DNA from 2 places in the Carboxydocella thermautotrophica DSM 16521 genome. Region 1 is predicted to be linked to the other one. Evidence: riboswitches for the same ligand, from Rfam matches in the RefSeq annotation. Region 1 holds a riboswitch; the other holds the start of a gene.
The links. A riboswitch is a leader RNA that binds a small molecule or an ion and turns the genes downstream of it on or off. The one in region 1 is predicted to bind cobalamin.
Positions count from the first base shown of each region.

Region 2: linked by a shared signal. The riboswitch ahead of B5D20_RS02225 (EamA family transporter) and the one ahead of cobT (nicotinate-nucleotide--dimethylbenzimidazole phosphoribosyltransferase) in region 1 are both predicted to bind cobalamin.

Region 1 covers NZ_FUXM01000002.1:71,518-79,068, reverse strand. Annotated here, with positions in the region: gene thiC (phosphomethylpyrimidine synthase ThiC) at 1-626, opposite strand, end outside; gene cobT (nicotinate-nucleotide--dimethylbenzimidazole phosphoribosyltransferase) at 623-1,675, opposite strand; cobalamin riboswitch at 1,761-1,945, opposite strand; gene B5D20_RS01310 (hypothetical protein) at 2,008-2,235, opposite strand; gene B5D20_RS01305 (VWA domain-containing protein) at 2,268-3,575, opposite strand; gene B5D20_RS01300 (AAA family ATPase) at 3,572-4,432, opposite strand; gene B5D20_RS01295 (hypothetical protein) at 4,456-4,839, opposite strand; gene guaB (IMP dehydrogenase) at 4,951-6,402, opposite strand; gene cobC (alpha-ribazole phosphatase) at 6,510-7,124, opposite strand; gene B5D20_RS01280 (pyridoxal phosphate-dependent aminotransferase) at 7,093-7,551, opposite strand, start outside.
Region 2 covers NZ_FUXM01000003.1:100,678-108,228, reverse strand. Annotated here, with positions in the region: gene B5D20_RS02235 (DMT family transporter) at 1-29, opposite strand, end outside; gene B5D20_RS13975 (hypothetical protein) at 75-272, opposite strand; gene B5D20_RS13970 (hypothetical protein) at 287-754, opposite strand; gene B5D20_RS02225 (EamA family transporter) at 858-1,673, opposite strand; cobalamin riboswitch at 1,913-2,094, opposite strand; gene B5D20_RS02220 (DUF5362 family protein) at 2,239-2,604, shown strand; gene B5D20_RS14185 (hypothetical protein) at 2,692-2,823, opposite strand; gene B5D20_RS02215 (FmdE family protein) at 3,059-3,610, opposite strand; gene fdhF (formate dehydrogenase subunit alpha) at 3,838-6,522, opposite strand; gene nuoF (NADH-quinone oxidoreductase subunit NuoF) at 6,535-7,551, opposite strand, start outside.

The DNA.
Region 1 (7,551 bases):
TATAATGGATTTTCCTTTTTATGCTCTAACATCCAGGCAGTTAGAAAAGTACCGCCATAACTTACAATCGGCTCTTGACGGTTTTGTTTCAAGTAAAGATCCAGGGTGAATTGATTTAAAGAACAATGAAAACCCATGAAAGAGATACCGTCTTCAGCCTGCTTTTCTATAGTTTCAAATAACTGACTCGCCGACATTTTCAGACAGGATCCATATTTTTCTCTCGCTTCGATTAATGCCTGGTAAAGAGGGAGAGTTCCGACAGGTAAAGATGTTTCCCGGATTAGATTTCGGCGAAACTCATCGCTTTGCTGAGAGGTTCCTCCACTGGACAAATCCATAATGGTATCGGCACCAGCTGCTTCTGCGCTTTTAAGTTTCTCAATTTCTTCTGTATGATTGATAAAATGTTTTAAGGTGCCTATACTAGCGTTTACTTTGGCTGATAAAGGATAGCCTACACCAACTGGTTTGATATTTTTATGATTACGATTATTCAGGATAACAATTTCTCCCCGGGCTATTCCCCGGGCTAGTTCTTCTTTTGTAATGTTTTCTTGGCTGGCAACAAACTCCATGGTTGACGTGATTTGGCCCTGTGAAGCATTTTCCAGAACGGACGTCATGGGCCAGTCACTCCAGCATCTGCGAAGGTAGCCATTTCATTAATGATTTTACAAGCGCCTTCAACAATATGCATTGCTAAAGCAGCACCTGTACCTTCACCCAGGCGCATATTTAGCAAGAGCATGGGTTTCAATCCCAATAATTCAAGGATCATTTTATGACCAGGTTCCTCTGAGGCATGGGAAGGAATCATATATTCAACACTCAGCGGAGCAATCCGTTGTGCTATTAGTGCTGCTGCGGAGGAGATAAACCCATCTATAATAATGGGTGTTTTATTGGCAGCAGCACCCAGGATCAAACCGGCCAATCCAGCAATTTCGTAACCACCTACTTTAGCTAAAACATCAATAGGATCATTTACATTGGGCTGGTTTACTTCGATTGCTTTCCTTATAGCATTTTGTTTATTTTTTAGGCCGGCCTCATCGATTCCTGTACCACGGCCACAAACATCTTCAACCTTTAGACCCCCAAATACAGCTAACAGCGCTGAACTTGGAGTAGTATTAGCAATGCCCATTTCTCCAGTTGCCAGCAGAGTATAACCCTGATTTTTTATTAGATCTTTTGCTATTTCAACCCCGGCTTCTAACGCCTTTACTGCTTGTTCATAAGTCATCGCCGGTTCGATGACCATATTACGGGTACCGTAATCTATTTTTCTGTTTATTACACCTGGCAGGTCTATATCTACTGCCACTCCCATATCCACTACAAACACATCTGCATTAGAATGGCGCGCTAAAACATTGATTCCTGCTCCACCCCGGATAAAATTGGCTACCATCTGGTATGTAACTTCAGAAGGGAAAGCACTTACTCCCTCGCTAGCTACACCATGGTCACCCGCCATAACAACCACACATTTTTTAGATATTTGGGGACGCGGATTTCCTGTAATGCCAGCTAGCTGTTTAGCTATACTTTCTAATCTTCCTAAACTCCCCAGTGGCTTGGTCAGAATATCCAGTCTTACCTGGGCTTGCTGCATCGCTTCAGTATTAAGGGGGACTATTGAACTGATGGTGCGCTTTAACAAATCCATTTTAACTACCTCCCTCAAATTTTATAAGATAAAATTAAAAATCCGCAGCATGAAACATGCCGCGGACTTTACCATCATCCACAGTTATCTGCTATAACAACAGGCAGGTCTCCTGGCTCTCGGATCATAACAATGCTACCGCCTTCCCAGCAATAGTAGCCAGTGGCATATTGGTAGTTGCTCCCCGATTACAGTGGCGGGACCGCTCAGGATTTGCACCTGATTCCCTATTCTCCTCTCAAAAGAGGCACCTGTTGTCATAATATTCAGCTATATTAATTACATTTATTCTACACCTTTTCAGGTTTTCCTGCTTTCATGAACAAAAATATTTAATAATATCCTTTTTCTTCTGTTGGTTTATTTATAATAATATGAAAATGTCCAATCCCATCCTGTAAATGATACTCGCGGCCACATTCAGGGCAAACTTCAGAATGTTCAAAGTCCAGGGCATGCAAACGCAAACCGCAAGTGCAAAAAATCTCTACATCCTTTATTAGTTTTCTAACTTCATCTTTTTTTAAGCTATCTACATTAAGACATACTTTTAGATTCACAATAATCCCACCTTGTTGTTTAGTTACTTATATTATAGCAAAAAACTTATGATTTTTTCCAGCTGATTGATATTTCGACACTCGAAAAAATAATGAAATAATGGCATAAAATCTTTTACCTGTGAGTCATCTTGATTCCAGCGCTCAATGGGTTCAGGATTTAAAAATATTGTTTTATTAAATTTACTGCATAGACCTCGCCAGTATTGGATACCAGCAGGCTGGTAATTGGTGCGACAATCACCAATTACTATTAATATACTATGGAAATAATGGTGATCAGATAGAAGATTACAAATTTGCTGTCCGACTAAAGCGTAATTACTAAACCCGCTAATAGACGCCTGACTATTGAAAAGTTCGGTAATTAATTCTTTAGACATTCTTTCCTGTGCAAGCAAATGGGAAATTTCTGCTACCTGATCCACAAACACAAAGGCTTTAACATTTTTAAAAACATTATAAATCCCTTGAACAAGCTGTAGTAAAAACAAGGCGTATGGACTAACTGAGCCAGAAATATCGCAAAGAACGTATAGATTTGTCTTAGTAATTTTGGGCTTTTTATAATATAAATGATAGGGGAGAAAATTGTGTCTTATTGAAGTCGAAAAAGTTTTTTTAAAGTCAAAAAGTCCTGACTTGGCACGTATCCAGCGCCTGCTTTTTTTCATTGCCAGGTATCTTGTAAGTTTTTGAATGTGTTGCTCAATTACCATTTGTTCTTTTGTATCAAGTGATCCCAGGTCCTTGTTCACTAACATGTTTTCTTTTATAAAATCTTTTTTATTTTCTATACTTAGTTTGTTATACCAAAATTTTTTTACCTCGTTCTCAAAAATCTCTCGTGCACTTTCTAAATTAATTATTAATTGGGGATCTTCAGTTTTTAAGAGCTTGTTCTCAGTAATTTTCCATTCCAAAAAAACTTTTATCTTTTTATTAAATTCTTCGTAGCTAAGATTAAGATTTTTTTCTGAAATATAGTCCAATGACTTACTTATAATCCGCTTTAAACTATTCATATCTCCGAGAACAATATACTGAAATAGCTTTTCTTTAAAAGCTTCGGGTTGACCATATTCACTACTTGTAAATTCTCTATCACCGACAATATTTCCAACTGGAAGTTCTGAAGATTTATAAAATAGTATAGTTTCAAGTATCTTGGCCTGTATATCATCTTTAACCAGCGTAATGTAAAGTAAATCTTTCAAATTCCATTCTGTAGATGGGATAATTGTTAGTGCCTGTAAGAAATCACAAACTTCATCAGTACAAACTGGATAACCGTATTCGCGCAACTCATTAATTATTTGGAGTATTTTCCTCACTATCATAGGAGTGAGGCCACCTTTGGCATGATTGTCTTGATATCTTCTTCATATTTTAGTAATACGCATAATGATTGCTGAACCCAGTCTATGTTAAGGTCTTTTTGGCCGCTTACAAGGGCAGATTGGGCCCACTCTATTACTTCAGCTATACTAGGTGATTTCTTGATCTTTTGTTTTCTGATATTACTGGTAAAAGTGATAATTTTTTCAGCCAATATTTTATCCAGATCAGGCAATTTTTTCAGAATTATTTCTAACTCTCTTTCCTTGTCAGGATAATCAATATAAAGATGGAGGCAACGTCGTTTTAATGCTTCACTGAATGCTCTTGTGTTATTGCTGGTTAACAAAACAAAAGGAATATGTTTGGCTTTGATAGTACCGATTTCGGGAATGGTAACTTGATATTCAGCCAGTGCTTCTAGCAGGAAACTTTCGAATTCCTGGTCGCTTTTATCAATCTCATCAATTAACAGAACTACTGGCTTTTCAGCAGTTAATGCCTGCAAAATTGGGCGGGCTAGATAAAATTCTTCACTAAAAATATTCTTCTTAATATCCTGCCAGTTAGAACCCTGATTCACCAATGTCTGAATGTATAAAAGTTGTTTTTGATAATTCCATTCAAATAATGCTTTGCTTTCATCTAGCCCTTCATAGCACTGGAGGCGAATGAGAGGCCTGTTTAAACTTTTAGAGATAACTTTGGCCAATTCAGTTTTGCCTACCCCTGCAGGGCCCTCAACCAATAATGGTTTTTTTAACTTTAAAGCCAGAAAAACTGCCATTACTGTACGGTCATCAGGACAGTAGTTATTTTCAATAAATAACTGTTTGAGTTGGTCTAAACTGTTTACCATTTTCTCCCCTCTTCCCTTTATCTCTATAAATAAAATTTGGTAAACATTACTCTTAAAAAAGCATCAATAAAAATAGTTAAGATGGTTGTGGCAGCAGGCCAGTAAGGGCGCCATTTCCAGTAAAGCATATGCAATACTGCAGCATTAAATAAAATATCCACAATCGAGACCAGCATAATATTTTCCCAAAAAACTTTTTCAGTAGTCAGGTTATAGAAACCAGTAAATAATATGCTTAAAATTGAAAATAGAAGTCCTAACATGGTAAGGTTTTTAAGAGAAGGTACCATTTCTGTAGTAGTCATTTGACCAGTTAAAAACTTAAATCCCTGAAAGGCTGCAAATATATACCACATAATGGCCAGAGCTGTTACAGCTAACTGGGAATAAAATAGCAATTCTTGCAAGAACATTCGCCTCCACAATTATAATCTCAACATAATATAATTCTCGATAAAACCAGCAAAATCCTGCTGGTAATGTTAAGAGGTCTGGAACAAACTCCAGACCTCTATTGTTTACAAACTATAATTAGGTGCCTCTTTTGTAATAATCACATCATGGGGATGACTTTCTCTCAAACCAGCACTAGTAATTCGTATAAATTTTGTTTTAGTCTTCAGTTCTTGTATATTACGTACTCCACAGTAGCCCATACCAGCTCGCAAACCGCCTATTAATTGATAAACGGTTTCAGCAAGGGGACCTTTATAGGGTACACGGCCTTCAATTCCTTCTGGAACCAGTTTTTGCTCATTCTCTTGAAAATATCTATCTTTGGAGCCATCTTTCATAGCTCCGATTGAGCCCATGCCACGATAAACCTTAAAACTGCGTCCCTGATAAATTTCCATTTCCCCAGGACTTTCTTCCGTACCAGCAAACAGACTGCCTATCATGACTACATCAGCACCAGCAGCAATGGCTTTTGTGATATCTCCAGAGTACTTTATCCCACCATCTGCGATAATGGGAATATTATATTTAGCTGCCTCTCTAGCACAATCATAAATGGCGGTAATTTGCGGAACGCCAATGCCTGCTACAACCCTGGTAGTACAAATGGAACCGGGACCAATACCCACCTTAATGGCATCAGCACCAGCTTCAATTAGGTCTCTTGTAGCCTCGGCAGTTGCCACATTACCTGCGATAATATTTAGTTCGGGGTATTTTTGTCTTATCCGTTTTACTGTTTCTATAACACCTCGAGAATGACCATGAGCAGTATCAACTACAATGGCATCTACCTTTGCAGCTACTAAAGCTTCTACCCGCTCATCAGTATCCTTGGCTACACCTACCGCAGCTGCAACTAAGAGCCGTCCCCTTTGATCCTTTGCAGCATTGGGATACTGTCTGGCTTTTTCAATATCCTTTATAGTTATTAAACCCTTTAACATAAAGTTTTCATCAACAATAGGGAGTTTTTCTACCTTGTGTTTTTGTAATATTTCTTTCGCTTCTTCTAAGGTTGTACCTATCGGAGCGGTAACAAGATTTTCTTTTGTCATAACGTCCTCAATAGGTAAACTATAATCTTTTACAAACCGTAAATCTCGGTTAGTCAAAATACCGACAAGTTTGCCCTGCACAGTAATAGGAACTCCTGAAATTCTATATCTCTCCATCAATTCCAGGGCATCTCTGATGGGATGTTGAGGTGACAAATAGATTGGATCAGTAATTACTCCGTGTTCCGAACGTTTAACCCGATCTACCTCCAGGGCCTGACGCTCAATTGACATGTTTTTATGAATTACACCAATGCCTCCTTCACGGGCAATGGCGATGGCCAGGCGGGCTTCAGTAACTGTGTCCATGCCAGCACTCATCAGAGGAATATTTAGTTTGATATTTTTTGTCAGGTATGTAGAGGTATCTACATCCCTGGGTAATACTTCGGACTTAGCTGGTATTAATAATACATCATCAAAGGTAAGTCCTTCCTTAAGGAATTTGTCTTCCATATCTAATTCTCCTTTCTTTAGTTTATAATTCGATTCGACCTAAATATTTCCCATTATTATAGCACAATCATAATAGTACGCCAAGAAAAAAATGCCCAATTCGGGCATTAAATTTGTTCCAGGTGACTGGTGTCATTTACCAGGCTAATTATATAACGGTCATTATATGCATCGATAATATTAAGAGCGGTGTTGTCCTGTCGGATATTCCAGAACAGATTAAGATTCATTTGTAAAGCACGGGCTAAGATTAAACGAATGGTACCACCATGGGAGGCAATTAGAATCATATCATCGTCCCTGTGCTGACACAGGATTTGTTGTAAAGCCTTCCATGCCCTGTCTGCTACTTGTGAAACACTTTCACCTTGCGGTATAACGACATTAACAGGGTCCCGTTGCCATGCATTCCAAACGTCAGGAAATTGTGCTGCTATCTCCTTATAGGTTAATCCTTCCCAAGCGCCAAACTTCGTTTCTCTAAATCCATTACATAACACTACAGGTTTTTGATGATACCTGGCAATAATCTGGGCTGTTTCTTGCGCTCGGGACAAATCACTGGCATAAAAGGCAGTTATCGGCCAGTTTTTTAGTCGTAATGCTAATCTTTCTGCTTGCTGGCGTCCAATTTCACTCAACGGGATGTCAGTATGTCCCTGGTAGCGTAATTGATTGTTCCAGATTGTTTCACCATGTCTTACCAGTAAGACTTTCGGCACTTTTTTTCACCTCAGTAATTATTTCTTGCATAGTTAAAATTAATGCCCGATTTTCCGCTTCTGTTCTTATAGCAACACGACAATAATATTCATTTAGTCCACGAAAGTTCTGGCAGTTGCGAATTAGAAAACCGGCATCTCTAATTTTTTGTTCTACATCTGAGACAGGTACTGGCAACTCCAGGAGAACATAGTTGGCCTGTGGTAACCAAAAATTTACACCCGCTGGTACCAGATAGTCCTCTATTAATTCAATCATTGCTTCACGCCTTTTTTTGGCTAGTTTTCTACTAATAGCCTCGTAAGCAGAATCCTGTAAAGCTGCTGCTCCTGCTACCTGGGCCAATAAGTTAACATTCCAGGGGTCCTTATGAAATTTCAAAGAGGATATCATCTCTTTATTAGCCAGTAAAATTCCCAGTCTTAG
Region 2 (7,551 bases), on a different contig from region 1:
GCCAGCAAACTGGCTTGCAATTTAGTCATGTCCGAGCCTCCATTTTTAGTACGGTTTGGAAGTATTAAGAAGCATTATCGGGTAGATTTAATTTTCGTCAAGACACTCATAATTTTCTTAGCGCTCTGTAAAGCTTTTTCTTCCGTTTCACATTCGCTAGCTTTTAACCTCTCAAAGTAAACACCCTCGTGCAATAACATTGTTGTCCTTGCATGTGCCTCAGCTGGTGTTTCTTGATGAACTGTATCTCCATCTATTTCAACAACTAACATTATGCCATCCTTTATTATAACAAAATAAAGTTAATTTCTGGCTGAGATCTAAATAATAAACCATCACAGTTTCTCGATGCGATATTATCTGATCTTACTCTGCCTTGGTTTGTAATATTTTTTCCTGACAGCCAAGCTTTTGCTTTATCACGCCAATTTGGATCATTGGATGCCTGAGGGTATATCAAAACTTCTTCAAAACAATGATTATTATATGGAACTCCAACTGAAAATAACTTTTCATATATTCTTTTCTGGATTTTCTCTTTTTCTTCTACTATTTGAACGTATAAGTTTAACGGTAAATACAGATAGAGAGTATAAAAATAAGTTCCGCCATTCCAATTGTCAAAATTTGTCTGTACAACTTCTAAAACCGCATGTGCAAGTATGGCTACTTCTTTAGCTGACCCTTCTAATGCAAATAATTTTGCAACAGTTGCTACCATTGACTCGGAATATTCAATAAAAGGATCACTCAAATTAATCACCTCAACAAAATGAAATAGTCTCCATAACTTTACATTATTATAACACAAAAAAGGGGGACAGAACCATGTCCTCCCCCTAAATTAATTACACAAATTACACACTTTTTACAGTCTTCTTTCGGTTCCTCTCAATGCTGATTAGCACAACCGCTGCCAGTACCAATACGGCCCCAGTCAGCTTGCTGCTATTCAGCTCCTCACCGGCCCAGAACCAGCCCAGCAATACTGCTACCACCGGATTGACATAGGCATAGGTTGACACCCAGAGGGGATCTGCATTTTTTAACAACCAGATGTAGGCGCTATAACCCACTAGCGAACCAAACAGCACCAGATAACCAAAAGCCAGCCAGGACTGCATCGTAACCTCATTCAGGTCCAACCGGCCCGCCTCTCCCAGCAAAATACTTGCCCCCAGACAGGCCAGCCCTCCGGCCAGCATTTGCATGCCAATGGCAAGCCAGGCCGAATCAGGCCAGTTAGCCTTGCGGGAGTAAATAGAGCCCCAGGCCCAGGAGATCGCCGCCAGCACCACAATTAAGTAATAGCTGTTAATCGCCCCCGAAACACTGGCCAGTGAAGGCGAAATTAGCCAGAGGATCCCAGTGAAACCGAGGATCAAGCCCAGCCATTCCAGGGGCTGCGGCCGTGGCCGTGCCCCCGTGGCCCAGGCTATTAAGGCCATCCAGAGGGGTACAGTAGCGATAATCAAGGCAGCAATACCGGAAGGCACCTGCTGTTCCCCCCACACCACGCCGCCATTACCGCCCAGAAGCAAAAGCGAGCCGACAATCACCGCATATTTCCATTGTTCTACTGTGGGTCTCGGCGCTCCACCTAACCTCGTCCAGCCGTAGAGCATGCTCTTGACACAGGCTTGCCACATCTGAGCGGGCGTGAGCTTATCCATTTTATCACCTCCAGATCGCTTGAGTTAATTATAAACTATAAAATAATGTCGCGCTTCTAATTTTTTGCTGTCTAATTAGCAAAAAAAGAAAAAGGCAGATCAACTCCGCCCTCTATAATAACCTCGCCTGGGTAGACGATAATGGGATAGCAATAAATAAAATCCTCTGCCTTTACAAGCAGAGGACTATTGGCCCACAGAAATAAGCCTTTACTCCCCCTGCCTGTCCGCGCAGGCTCAGGTCACCAACGGAATGAGCAGGTCTCCTGGCTTAAGATCATCGCTCCCTCAGCCTTCCCGGATTAACCCAGTGGCTAAATTGAGGTCGCTCCCTTTCACAGTGGCGGGACCGCGTCAGATTCGCACTGACTTCCCTTTTCAGTTCCGTTTATACGGAACCACTCATTCCTGCTATGTTTTTGTTTATCATAACACAGTTTCAGTGGAAATGCAAGTACTACCAGTCCTGGCCTATATTTTTCTTCCATTTTTGGCGAACTTAAGAGGAATTTGTCAACAAAGGGAGAATATATCTGATTATAAAAAATGTAAATGGGGTGATATTTTGGTTGACAGGGAAATTTTATCTCAACACAGCAGGTGGGTAGGTTTTGTAGGTATAATGACTGTTATTTTCGGCGTTATTTCAGCTATTGCTGGTCTCTTTGCTTTTATCGTAGGTGCAATTCTTGGAATTATTACGATAATACTGGGACTGAAACTGCGCGGTGCAAAAAAATATGCCGACCAGATCATCACTTCCGGTGGCGATTCCACTCAGTTGAACATGTTGTTTATGAACCTTAATACTTACTTTAAAATTCAAGGAGTATTAATCATTATCAATTTGATTATGATAGCCCTGGCGATTTTCTTCGGAATATTTGCCGGTGTTGCCTCAATGAACATGATGAGCCCCAATTCATTCTAGCAGTAATATAAAAATCAATCGAGTAGAAAGGGGTGATTAACCCCCGTCCTCTCACACCACCGTATGTACCGTTCGGTATACGGCGGTTCACCAAGCTTGACGAATGCGATGATAACGTTCAGTTAAACTCTTCAAGCCCTGACTATGCCAGTAGGCATTGTTCAGGGCGTTATTTAATTGTCGAGACATACGCCAGTAGCCTTTACGGGCATTAGCCATTATACATTATATGGACTACTCGCTCCGGTAGGCCCAGGGTTCGTGTTCGGCCCTTCACCAGTTTGACGTCAATACTGCTTCAGATTCCACCTCACGGAGGACACCCTGTCTTAAGCTACGGCTACTGCTACCTTCGCCGTTCGGGATTTTCACCCTATAGACAACGCCCATGCCGGGCGCACAAAAATTAGGGAGGGCAAATTTTTGCCTTCTCCCTGTCATGTACTATACAAATTTACCAGCCACGATTATACTCCCCGGCACAGGGAATGCAGACAAACTGACCATCTTTTACCCTGAGTCGGGCTTCCATCACTGATTCCCCGCACTCCGCACAGGTCCAGGACTTATAGATTCGGGCCCGCTCCGGAAATTCCAGTGGAATTTTTTGCACAGTACAAAAATCATCTTCCTGTAGCTCCAGTATAAACCGGATTCTTCCCTCCCGGTCAAGCCCCAGCTTTTCCAGTTCCTGACGCCAGCCGACGCTCTTTACCACTATTCTGATTGCTTCCCTGTTTTTCCTATTCCCTATAGTATAAACCTGTTTGCCATAATCCCGGTAAAGCAAATTTCCTTTACCTAGCGTACAGCCCGTTAATACCTGAATAGCATCCACCCCACAGGCATCATTTTCCACAATCGCTACCAGCTCCTCATCCTGAGCTCGCTCTACCCCCAGCTCTTTAAGGGCGATTTGCGCTACCCGGTAGCCCACTGCCAGGCCAGGACATTCATGGCCGTGAAACTCTACACATCTTTCCCAGGGCGTTCTCGTTCTGTCCATAACAGCTTCCCTCCATTCTGTAGAAAAATTATATACCTGTAGCTAAAATTTAGCAATAAGATGGATAGGTGGGCAGGTTTTGTCGGCATTATGTCCATTATTTTCGGCACCATTTCGGCCATCGGCGGTCTCTTTGCCTTTGCTGTGAGTGCGATTAAAAAAATACGCCGACCAGATTATAGCTTCCGGTGGCGATCAGACTCAGATGAACCTGTTGTTTATGAGCCTTACAATTTCCTTATCTTCACCGCACTGATTTTCAACTCCGGAATCTTGCAGACCGGATCAAAAGCTGCATTGGTCAGGACATTGGTTGGCGTCTCCTGATAGTGGAAAGTGAGAAATACCATGCCCGGTGGCACCAGATCGGTTACCTGCACCCGGGTTTCCACCCTACCGCGCCGGGAAGTCACTTCCACCCGGTCTCCATCCTTGATGCCAAAACGGTCTGCATCCTGTGGATGAATCTGCATCAGCTCCTCAGGCCGGATCAGATCCAGCCGGGTGCGCCGGGTCATGGAACCGGTATGGAACTGGTAGAGATTGCGGCCGGTATTGAGCAGAAGCGGATACTCAGCATCGGGTTCCTCTGCGGCCGGAATATGCTCAACGGCATGGAAGCGGCCTTTGCCGCGGGCGAATTTTTCCGCATGCAAGTAAGGAGTGCCGGGATGGCCGGGAGTAGGACAGGGCCACTGGATGCCGCCTTTCTCCAGACGGGCATAGGTGATACCGCCATAGAGGGGATTGACCAGGGCGATTTCCTCCATAATCTGCTCCGGGCCCCTGGGATAATGCCAGTCATGGCCCAGCCGCCGGGCCAGCTCCAGGATAATCTGCCAGTCCGGCCGGGCTTCCCCGGGAGGAGTGATGGCCTGGCGCACCCGCTGAATGCGCCGTTCGGTATTGGTGAAGGTGCCATCTTTTTCAGCAAAAGTTACGGCAGGCAAAACCACATGGGCCAGCCGGGCCGTTTCCGTCAGGAAAATATCCTGCACCAGCAAAAACTCCAGGTTTTCCATGGCCTTGCGTACATGGTTGACATCAGGGTCAGCCAGCATGGGGTTCTCACCCATGATATACATGGCTGCAAGCTCGCCCCTTGCAGCGGCATTCATCATCTCTGTCAGGGTCAGGCCCGGAGTAGACGGCAGCTCAGTGCGCCAGATGGTTTCAAACTTCTGCCGGTTTCCCTCCGCTTCCACCAGCTGGTAACCGGGATAGTAGTTGGGCAGGGCTCCCATGTCGCAGGCACCCTGAACATTGTTTTGCCCCCGCAAGGGATAAACACCGGTGCCGGGCCGGCCCACATTGCCGGTGAGGATGGCCAGGTTGGCGACAGCCAGTACATTCTGGGTACCGGAAGTATGCTGGGTGATGCCCATGGCATAGATGATGCAGGCCCGTTCCGCCTGGCCATAAAGGCGGGCAGCAGCCCGGATTTGTTCCGCCGGCACGCCGGTGATTTTCTCTACCCGGTCCGGCGGATATTCCTCCACTTTGCGCCGGAATTCCTCAAAGCCTTCACTGCGCTCAGCTACAAAGGCCTGATCCCAGAGGTTTTCCTGCAAAATCACATAGGCCAGACCGTTGAGCAGGGCGATATCCGTACCGGGCCGGTGCCTGAGCCAGAGGTCAGCATAGCGGACCAGCTCGATGCGCCGCGGGTCGGCCACAATCAATTTGGCCCCCCGCTTCACTGCCTGCTTGATGCGGTAACCGGTAACGGGATGGGCCTCAGTGGTGTTGGCCCCGATCAAAAGCATAACCTGGGTTTCCAGTAAGTCATGTATGGAGTTGGTCATAGCGCCACTGCCAAATGCTGTTGCCAGACCGGCAACGGTAGAGCTGTGTCAAAGGCGGGCGCAATGGTCGATGTGATTGGTATTCAGCGCCGTGCGCATCAGTTTCTGGAAAAGGTAATTTTCCTCATTGGTACATTTAGCTGAAGCCAGCCCGGCGATAGCCTGGCCGCCCCGCCGCTGCAAAATGTCCCGCAGGCTGCTGGCAGCAAAGTCCAGGGCTTCCTCCCAGCTTACCGGCACCAGTTCCCCGTTTTTGCGCAGCAAAGGCCGCGTCAGGCGGTCTGGTGAGTGGACATAATCCCAGCCAAACTGGCCTTTAGCGCAGAGATGGCCCTGGTTGGGCCCGGCTTTGTCCCCTGTTACTCCCACAATCCGGTTATCCCTGACTTTCAAAAATAACTGGCAACCGACTCCACAATAGGAACAGGTAGTCTGAACTTTGCGGATTTCCCAGTGACGACCCTGCCAGAGGGAGGATTTTTCCACCAGAGCCGCTACGGGGCAAACGTTGACACACATGCCACAGGCAGTGCAGGTGGTTTCCTGTAATGGGTCATCATAGGCAGATGTAACCTTGGTCTGAATGCCCCGGCCCATGAAATCATAGACATGGGCACCATTGACCTCAGCGCAGATGGCAACGCATTTGCCGCATTTAATACAGCGACCATAATCGCGGATGAAAAAGGGATTGGTGTCATCAATAGGAAAGACCTGTTTTTCCCCGTCCTTATAGGGAGTATCCTCCACCTGATAGCGATAACAGTAATCCTGCAAACGGCAGTCACCATTGCGGGGACAGGTCAGACAGCGCAAATCATGGTTGGCAATGAGCAGGCGCAGAATTTCCCGGCGCGCCTCTACTACCCGCTCCGATTCGGTTTGAATTTCCATCCCTTCTTCTACCGGAGTGGCGCAGGCGGCCAGCAGTTTGCGGGCCCCTTTTACTTCCACCACACAAAGGCGGCAACCGCCGAAAATAGGCAACCCCTCTTCATAGCAGAGAGTGGGGATAAAAATGCCATTGTTCTGGGCTGCCTTGAGTATGGTCCATTCTTTCGGTACCGTATATTCCTGGCCATTGATTTTTAGACGTATCTGATTCATGGCTTCACCTCCTTAAGCCTGGGCCTGTAATTTGGCGGCCCGTTGCCGCATGCGCACCAGGGGCTTACAGACTCCGGCCGGACAATCCTGCCGGCGCATATGCAGTTCATATTCCTCCCGGAAATAGCGGAGAGTGCTGAGAACGGGATTGGGCGCCGATTGTCCCAAACCGCAAAGGGAAGAATCAATAATGTTGCGGCTTAAGCTTTCGATCCGCTCCAGATCCCCTTCCTGTCCTTTGCCTTCCACCAGTCGCTGCAGGATTTCCAGCAAACGGGTGGTCCCTTCCCGGCAGGGTGTGCATTTGCCACAGGACTCCATTCTGGTAAAGGAAAGGAAGAAACGGGCCAGTTCCACCATGCAGGTGGTTTCATCCATCACTACCAGACCGCCAGAGCCCATCATCGCCCCGGCCGCCAGTAAAGAATCATAATCAATAGGCAGGTTCAGATGTTCTTCGGTCAGACATCCGCCGGAAGGCCCTCCGATTTGCACGGCTTTGAATTTCTTGCCACCCCTGATGCCGCCGCCGATATCGAAGATGATTTCCCGCAGGGTAATGCCCATGGGCACCTCCACCAGACCAGTATTATTAACCTTGCCGGTGAGGGCAAAAACTTTGGTGCCCTTGCTTTTTTCTGTGCCAATGGCAGCGTAGCGGGCCGCTCCCTGGTTGATAATCAAGGGGACATTGGCAAATGTCTCCACATTATTGACATTGGTGGGTTTGCCCCAGAGACCGCTCACGGCGGGAAAGGGCGGACGGGGCCGGGGCATACCCCGATTGCCCTGGATGGATTCAATCAGGGCTGTTTCTTCCCCACAAACAAAGGCACCGGCACCCTGTTTGATTTTAATGCGGAAATTGAAACCTTTGCCCAGGATATTTTCCCCCAGATAACCTTTAGCTTCAGCCTGTTGCAGGGCAATCCCCAAACGTTTGACAGCCAGGGGATATTCGGCCCGGATATATATATACCCCTCGTCAGCCCCAATGGCATAACCGGCAATCAACATGCCTTCAATAAC